One region of the Mesorhizobium sp. B2-5-4 genome, then DNA from elsewhere that is predicted to be linked to it. Evidence: riboswitches for the same ligand, from Rfam matches in the RefSeq annotation. Region 1 holds a riboswitch; the other holds the start of a gene.
What was found. A riboswitch is a leader RNA that binds a small molecule or an ion and turns the genes downstream of it on or off. The one in region 1 is predicted to bind thiamine pyrophosphate.
Positions count from the first base shown of each region.

Region 2: linked by a shared signal. The riboswitch ahead of FJ492_RS19050 (YkoF family thiamine/hydroxymethylpyrimidine-binding protein) and the one ahead of thiB (thiamine ABC transporter substrate binding subunit) in region 1 are both predicted to bind thiamine pyrophosphate.

Region 1 is NZ_VFUR01000005.1:33,977-38,384, reverse strand. Features, by position in the region: gene FJ492_RS07760 (ABC-F family ATP-binding cassette domain-containing protein) at 1-1,410, opposite strand, end outside; gene FJ492_RS07755 (thiamine diphosphokinase) at 1,412-2,071, opposite strand; TPP riboswitch at 2,159-2,273, shown strand; gene thiB (thiamine ABC transporter substrate binding subunit) at 2,317-3,315, shown strand; gene thiP (thiamine/thiamine pyrophosphate ABC transporter permease) at 3,339-4,408, shown strand, end outside.
Region 2 is NZ_VFUR01000014.1:158,020-162,427, reverse strand. Features, by position in the region: gene FJ492_RS19060 (ABC transporter ATP-binding protein) at 1-461, opposite strand, end outside; gene FJ492_RS19055 (ABC transporter permease) at 458-1,276, opposite strand; gene FJ492_RS19050 (YkoF family thiamine/hydroxymethylpyrimidine-binding protein) at 1,320-1,928, opposite strand; TPP riboswitch at 1,919-2,032, opposite strand; gene msrA (peptide-methionine (S)-S-oxide reductase MsrA) at 2,319-2,837, opposite strand; gene FJ492_RS19040 (glycosyltransferase family 39 protein) at 3,023-4,408, opposite strand, start outside.

The DNA of each region.
Region 1 (4,408 bases):
GCTGGTGACGGTACGGTCGAGGAAATCGCGGTCGTGGCTGACCAGGATGACGGTGCCGGCAAAACCGGCAACCAGTTCCTGCAGCAGTTCCAGTGTCTCCATGTCGAGATCGTTGGTCGGCTCATCGAGCACCAGAAGGTTCGCCGGCCGTGCCAGCACGCGCGCCAGGATCAGCCGCGCCCGCTCGCCACCGGAAAGCTCACGCACAGGGGTGCGGGCCTGTTCCGGCTTGAACAGGAAATCCTTCATGTAGGAGACGACATGGCGCTGCTCGCCATTGATGACGAGATTTTCGCCGCGCCCGTCGGTCAGATATTGCGCCAGCGTCTCCTGCGGATCGACCGCCTCGCGCTTCTGGTCAAGCGTGGCGATTTCCAGATTGGTGCCGAGCCGTACCGAACCGGCATCCGGCGCCAATTCGCCGGTCAGCATCTTCAGAAGTGTCGTCTTGCCGGCGCCGTTCGGCCCGACAAGACCGACGCGGTCGCCGCGCTGGATGCGGGTCGAGAACCCCTTGACCACGGTGAGATCACCAAAGCTCTTCTCGATGTTCTTGGCTTCGATCACCAGCTTGCCGGATTCGGCGGCGTCGCTTGCCACCATGGTCGCGGACCCTTCGGCGCCGCGATGGCCGCGAAAGCGCTGGCGCATGGTCTGCAGTTCGCCCAATCGGCGCATGTTGCGCTTGCGCCGCGCCGTCACGCCATAGCGCAGCCAGTGCTCCTCTCGCACGATCTGGCGGCCGAGCTTGTGCTGCTCGCGCTCTTCCTCTTCCAGCACCAGGTCGCGCCATTCCTCGAAATGGCCAAAGCCCTTGTCCAGCCTGCGGGTCTGGCCACGGTCGAGCCAGACGGTGGCGCGCGACACGCGTTCGAGGAAGCGGCGGTCATGCGAAATGACGATGAGCGCCGAGGAAGTCCGGACGAGCTCTTCTTCCAGCCATTCGATGACCGACAGATCAAGATGGTTAGTCGGCTCATCAAGAAGCAGAATGTCGGGCTCCGGCGCCATGACGCGGGCAAGGGCGGCGCGCCTGGCCTCGCCGCCGGACAGGTCTCCTGGCCGTTCCTCGCCCGACAGGCCGAGATGCTCCATCAGATAGCTGGCGCGGTAGGGATCGTCGGCTGGCCCGAGCCCGGCTTCGACATAGGCCCGCACGGTGCCAAACCCGTCCATGTCGGGCATTTGCGGGAGATAACGCACCGTCGCCGAAGGCTGGCGGAACACCTCGCCGTCCTGCGGCTCGACCACGCCGGCGGCGATTTTGAGCAGCGTCGACTTGCCGGACCCGTTGCGGCCGACCAACGCGATCTTGTCGCCGGCCGAAGCGGTCAAGGCGGCGCCGTCGAGCAGCGGTGTGCCGCCAAAAGTCAGTTTTATCCCGTCGAGATTGAGAAGAGGCGGGGCCATGTCAGCTTTCAGGCAAAGGATAGGGATGGGCGAGCAGCAGGGCTCGGCCATGGCGAAGCGCGATGTCGAGGCGGCCCCCGGTCTTGCCGAACTTGACCTCGTTGGAAATGGTCAGCGACGAACCGAACGCCACCTCAACCTTGTCGAGCGGCCATTTGGCGCCGGTGACGGTCAGGCCGGAGAGTTCGGAGAAGCCGAGAATCGAGAACAGCGTGCCGTCGGCATAATCGAAGCCGGCCGTGCCGGGCAGCAAAGGAACGCCTTCCTGGGCGCCGCTGGTCAGAAACACATCCATTCCGGCCTCGGCCAGCCGCAGGCCAAGCGCCAGATGCAGGAAGGCGTGGTCGGCGCGCTTGCCGCCGAAGGCGCCCGCCAGCACAAGGCGCGTCGCCCCGCGTTCAAGGGCTGCCGCGATCGCCAGTTCGCCGTCGGTCTTGTCCTTTTCCGCCGGGAAGGTTTGCCGCGGCACCGCGGCCAGGTGGGCGGGCAGATCGGGCGGCACGGAATCGAAATCGCCGACCCACAGTTCCGGAACAAGGGCCAGCATCCGCGCGTGGCCGATGCCGGCGTCGGCGGCGATGACGCGCGAGCTTTCGACCTGGCGGTCAAGCCGGGGCGTGCGAATGAGATCGCCGCCAAGCAGGATGGTGAATGTGCTCATATCCCGTCGCCCTTACCAGCCCGGCACGGGAAACGGAAGGCGGCAAACTCCCACTTGCGTGTCCCGTCGGCCGGGCTTATGTGTCGAAACGCTCTAACGGGGTGCCGGACGCGACTTTCGCGGGCCGGCTGAGAGGCAGTCTCGCCAACCCGCTGAACCTGATCCGGTTTGTACCGGCGGAGGGATTAGACGTTTCGGACAATCCGACGCCTCAATTCCTTTCAACGCAAACGAAGGAGGCGCCGATGCGCACGCTTTTATATTCCCTCATCGCGGCCACTGTAGTGACCCTGTCCGGACCAGCTTTGGCCAAGGACAAGCTCACCGTCTACACCTATGAGAGCTTCACCGCCGACTGGGGTCCAGGCCCGGTGGTGAAGAAGGAATTCGAGGCCGAATGTGGCTGCGATGTCGAGTTCGTCTCGGTCGCCGATGGCGTGGCGCTGCTCAACCGCGTCAAGCTGGAAGGCGCTTCGACCAAGGCCGATATCGTGCTCGGCCTCGACACCAATCTCACCGCCGATGCCAAGGCGTCTGGCCTGTTCGCGCCGCACGGCGCGGTGAGCGATGTCAATGTGCCGGGCGGCTGGAGCGACGATACTTTCGTCCCCTTCGACTACGGATATTTCGCTGTCGTCTACGATACCGAAAAGCTGAAGACGCCGCCGAAAAGCCTGAGGGACCTGGTCGAGGGCAGTGCCAATGACAAGATCGTCATACAGGACCCGCGCACGTCGACGCCCGGTCTCGGCCTGCTGTTGTGGGTGAAGTCGGTCTATGGCGACAAGGCGCCGGAAGCCTGGGCCAAGCTCAAGGCCAAGGTGCTGACGGTGACGCCGGGCTGGAGCGAGGCCTATGGCCTGTTCACCAAGGGCGAGGCGCCGATGGTGCTGTCCTACACCACCTCGCCGGCCTACCACATGGTCGCCGAGAACACCGAGCGCTACCAGGCGGCATCCTTCGAAGAGGGCGAGTACCTGCAGATCGAAGTCGCCGGCATCACCACGACAGGCGCCAAGAACCCGCTGGCGGCCAAGTTCATGGCTTTCATGACCGGGCCGAAATTCCAGGACACCATCCCGGAGACCAACTGGATGTTCCCGGCCGGCAAGACCGGCAAGCCGCTCAACCCTGCCTTCGACAAACTGGTCAAGCCGACCAAGACCTTGCTGTTCAGCCCGGAGGAAGTCGCGGCCAACCGCAAGGCCTGGGTGGACGAATGGCTGGCGGTGATGAGCAAGTAGATTTTGTGGGCGAGTCTCGTGAGATGACCGCCAAGGAACACAATGTTTCCCAAGTCGATCGTTGGTTCTCAGTGCAAACCCGCTCTGACCCCCGCATCACAGCCGGCATTGTCGCGCTTGCCGCAACCTCGCTGCTGATCGGCGGCGCTTTTGCCGGGCTGCTCGCCGAAGGCGCCCACGATTTTTCCGGCGCCTGGGCCGCCTTCGATCCTTACCTCTTCCGTGTCGTGCGCTTCACGCTCTGGCAGGCGGCCCTGTCGACGCTGCTCTCGGTCGGGCCTGCCCTGTTGGTGGCGCGGGCGCTGTCGCGGCATCCACGTTTCCCCGGCCGCGCCTTCATCCTGCAGCTCTTCGCCGTGCCGCTGGCTCTGCCGGCGATCGTCGCGGCGCTCGGCATACTGGCGCTCTACGGCCGAGCCGGCTATTTCGCCGGTCTGTCCAACTGGGTCGGCGGCCAGGGTTGGCCGGGCATCTACGGCCTCTCCGGCATTCTCGTCGCGCATGTCTTCTTCAATCTGCCGCTGGCCACCCGCCTGCTCCTCGAGGCGCTGCAAACCATTCCCTCCGACCAGTGGCGGCTGGCGAGCCAGCTCGGCATGGGCGCGCGGCCGGCATTCCGGCTGATCGAGTGGCCGACGCTGCGTGCCGCGCTGCCCGGTGTCGCCGGACTTGTCTTCATGCTGTGCATCACATCCTTCACCATCGTGCTGACGCTCGGCGGCGGACCGGCCGGGACGACGCTGGAGGTCGGCATCTATCAGGCATTGCGCTTCGATTTCGATCCCGCGAGGGCTGTCGCGCTGACATTGTTGCAGATCGCGCTGACCTTTGTCGTGGTGCTGGCGTTGACCCGGCTTGGCGCCAACGTGGCCGGCGACGCCAACCTGTCGGTCGCGCCGCGCCGCTATCTCTTGGTCAACAGGACTGAGGCCGTGCTGAATGCCCTGCTCATCGGGCTGGCGCTGCTGTTCGTCGCGGGACCCATGGCGGCAACCGTGGCGGCCGGATTGGGCGCCGATCTCGGTCGGCTGGCCGGTGAGGCCACTGTCCGGCAAGCGACACTGACCAGTGCCGTGCTCGCGTTCCTGTCGGC
Region 2 (4,408 bases), on a different contig from region 1:
TCGAGCAGCAACATGTCGCGTTCCTGCACGACAGTGCGCAGCAGCGCCGCGCGCTGGCGCATGCCGCCCGAAAGCTGCGCTGGAAAATGCCGCTCGAAGCCGGCAAGCCCGAACTCGGCAAACAGCGGCGCGACCCGCGTCCGTGCCGCCTTGCGGCTGACGCCTTGCACCTCGAGCCCCAGCGTCGTGTTGTCGAGGATGCGCCGCCACGGCATCAGCGCGTCGCGCTGCGGCATGAAGGCGAAATGCCTGCCGTGATCGTCGAGCGGCGCGCCGTCGAAGAACATCTCACCCTCGCCATGCTCGGCGCCGGTCAAAAGCTGGAACAGCGTCGACTTGCCGGCACCCGAAGGCCCAAGGATCGAGACGAATTCGCCGGCATCCACGCGCAGTGAAATGTCGGCGAGCACTTCGAGCCCGCCAAAGACCTTGCGCATATGCCGCAATTCGAGCCGGCTCATGCTTGCGGGCCTCTTCCGGCGGCTTGCCTGCCAGCGGCTTGTTCCCAGGGCATGGCCAGACGCTGCAGCAGCACCGTCAGCCCGAACAGGACGAGGGTGAGCGCGGCGCTGACGCCGACGGCGGCGAGCACCAGGTCGGGACGGAAATTGTTCTTGGCGTTGAGCATGTAGATGCCCAGCCCTTTGGCCGCGCCCGCATATTCGGCGAAGATGGCGCCGACGACGGCGTAGGTGATGGAGATCCTGAGGCCCGCGAAGAAATACGGCAGCGCCGAAGGCAACCGTGCCAGCATGAAGACCCGCCAGCGCCCTGCTCCCATGGCGCGCAGCATCTGGCCAATCTCAACCTCGGTCGCCTCGTAGCCCTGTACGAGGGCCACCAGCATCGGGAAGAAGGTGACCAGCGCCACCAGCATGATCTTGGGCGTCAGCCCGAAACCGAACCAAAGCACCACCAATGGCGCAATGGCGACCAGCGGCAAAGTCTGGCTGACGATAAACACGGGAAACAGCGCGCGCCGCAAAGGCTGGAAGAAGTCGACCAGCATCGACAGCGCGAAGGCGGCGCTGAGCGAACAGGCAAAACCGATCAGCGTGGCGCGCATGGTGGGAATGGCATTGTCGAGCAGCGCGTCACGATTGAGCATCGCCTGTTCGAAGACGCGCGAGGGCGCCGGCAGAACCGTCGGCTTGATGCCGGAATGGTTTGCGTAGAGTTCCCAGGCCACGAGCACCAGACCGATCGTTATCACGGCCGGCGCTGCCTGGGCGAAGAAGCCCACGAGTTGACGCGGGTTGAATGACGATGAAACCACGAGAGGATAACCTTGACGGCGCGCGCGCTTCGGCGCGAGCGGTTCAGACGGCAGTGGGACTGTTGGCCGAAACCGTGACGTCGAGGGTTACGTGGCCGGCGCCTGGCCCGAAGCGGCAGAACGCTTCATCGAGCGCCGAGAAGATCGCGCCGGCATCGCCGCGCAGCTTGGTGCAGAAATTCTTGGAGCGATCGTAGACGCCGGACTGCTTCAGGAAATCGATGCAGCCATGGATCTCGTCCATGTGGTCGTCCGTGCCCATCACATAGAGCGAGAACTGCGCCGCCGCTGGCTGGCCAGTGGCGGGCGCGCAGCGCACGGCGGTGATGGCCGCTTGCTTGCGTGGTCCGAGTGGCCCGGCGGGTCCGCCGAACGTGTTGGAGCGGCAGATTGGATCGTCCGGCTCCCCTGGACAGCCACGCGAAATGGTGGCCGACAGCACGCAATGCTTGCCGCTGCCGGACGCAGCCACGAAAAGGTCGCGCAGCGCCGGGAACAACACCTCGGGGGGCCCGACCAGCAGGGTCGAGATGTCGTCGGTCTCGATCCTGAGCTTGTCGCGGTACGGATCGAGCGCGCCGAGCGCGCCCAGGATGACGCCGACAAAATCGTCGGCCATTGGATATAGGGAAACCTGTGCGCCTGAAAACATCGCCCGCCTCGCTCCGCTGGTATTACCCAGATCAGCTTCTAGGGTCTGTGGGCTTGCCGCCCCCGTCTCAGCCCCGACCGTACGGAGCACCCCTGTGGATGGCGGCGTTAAAGCACCATTCGATCGGTTGGGGAAGCTGTTTTTTCAGCAAGCTGCACCAAAAGCATTGCGCCAGCGCAGACGCAACCGGGTGCCCCGGCTCGGAAATTTGTCTGGAACCTTCGCAATGCCGAGGGGTTGTTCACCAGACGCAATCGCAGGAAAAGTGTGAAGCGGTTTCTGGCCGGACTTGCGTCAAAACAAAGAGATAGAGCGGTCAGTTGCTTCCGCGAAGCCCGTGAACCGCTCTGGCGTTGAATTTATAGAAATTCTGCCCGCCGCCAAAAAAACTTATGAAACTGCCTTTTCGCGAACCGGCAGTTTCCAGCCTGGCCTGATGAAATGGCAGGTGTAGCCGTTGGGATATTTCTCCAGATAATCCTGGTGCTCGGGCTCGGCCTCCCAGAACGCACCGACCGGCGCGAGCTCGGTGACAACCTTGCCGGGCCACAGGCCGGAGGCATCGACATCGGCGATGGCGTCCTCCGCCACACGCTTCTGCTCCTCGCTGGTGTAGTAGATTGCCGAGCGATAGCTCATGCCGACATCGTTGCCCTGGCGGTTGCGCGTCGTCGGATCGTGGATCTGGAAGAAGAATTCCAGAAGCTGGCGGAAGCTGATTTTCGCCGGATCGAAGGTGATCTCGATGGCTTCGGCATGCGTGCCATGATTGCGATAGGTGGCGTTCGGCACGTCGCCGCCGCTGTAGCCGACACGGGTGGCGAGGACGCCCGGGAAGCGCCGGATCAGATCCTGCATGCCCCAGAAGCAGCCACCGGCAAGCACTGCACGTTCGCTCGAAGTCGCCATGTAACGTCTCCTCAAGGCAATCCCAGGAAAAGTGTAGCGGCTTTCCCCGGGGAATTGCGCGACAACAAATATGGATATCCCCATAAATGGGCATTGTCGCCCGGTTCGTCCAGTCAGACGAGCGGCCATTCGGTCATACCGGTGGAAGGCGCCCCCTAACGAACCGGCGCATGACACTGCCCGCCTTAGACGCGCGGATGCCGGGTCCGGCTGCTGGCGGCAACCGGCAGATATCGCGTACCAGGCGGAATGGCGGCAAAACTGATCGCTACCGGCGGCGCCTCGCGCGACCAGTTGAAAAGAACCGTCTTGACCGGGATGTTGTCCAACCATGCCCGCAACTGTGGCGGCACGCCATGACCCCGCCAAATCATCAGCATGCCATGGTCGCGCAACCGCTGCCTCGTGATCCAGGGTGCGAACCGCATATCGAGGTCGGTGAAGATCGACGGCTTGTCATCGGCATTGAGGCCCGCCAGCATAGCAAGATTGGTGTCGCCACCGACGATGTCGAGCTGGCCGGGCGCCGCCGCGTGCCAGATTGCCTCGGCCTCGTCCGAGATCGGCTGCGCCGGCCAGCAGACGGCGTCCATGCGCCCGCGCACATTGCAGTCCGTCCAGCGGATTGCCGCATATGCGCCCGACATGGTGACGATGCAGATGAAGGCGCAGATCGCTAGCTTTCGCATCTCGACGGCGGCGAGCCGGTGACCGAGAAAGGCCAGCGCGACCACACCGACAAGATTGTACATCGGCGCGCTCCAGGCCTCGCCGGTGCCGGTGAACAGCGAGGCGACCATGACTAGCGCCGCGGGCCCAAGCCCCATCCATATGAGATAGACGAGGGTGCCGCGCTCGACCGGCTCTTGCGGGGCTGGTGAGCGCCGCAAGAGCCCTGATAGCGCCAACACCAGGAGAAAGCCGGAAAACCCGGCGATCTGGACGCCGATATAGTAGAGGCGCGCACGGTGTTCGGTCACCCAAGCGTCGCGGCCGGCGAAATAGGTCAGCGGCAGGAAATCCATGCGGTAAAGTGCGACGGCCAGCGGCGCGGCGACCGCGAGAAAAACGGCCAGGCCAAGCCATGGCCAGGGTGTCGCCAGCCGGCTGCGCGCGCGCGGCTCGTACAGCAGCCAGAGGCCGCCGAAGGCAAGCAGCAGTCCGGTAGAGAACTTGGCGTAGAGCCCGACGCCGGACACCAGTCCGAGCGCCAGCCACCAGCCTGGCCCGCCGGCGCGGCCGGCGCGCCACAACAGCCAGCAGATCGCGGCCCAGAACGGCATCTGCGCATAGTCGTGATTGAATTGCGGCGTCGGCCAGCCGAAGAAATATATCGATGGCATCAAAAGCACGGCAGCCAGCGCGCGGCGTTGTCCGAGCATGTCGCGGGCCAGCAGATAGACCAGGACGAAGGTGGCCGAGATCGTCAGCTGAGCGAGCAGATATTGCGGCCAGCGGAACGATCCGGTCAGAAGATGGCTGGTCTCGAGCAGCCAGCCGGGCAGTTGCGGATGCTTGTAGGTTAAAAGCACCCATTCGCGGCCCCACATGAAGCCTTCCACGACATCACC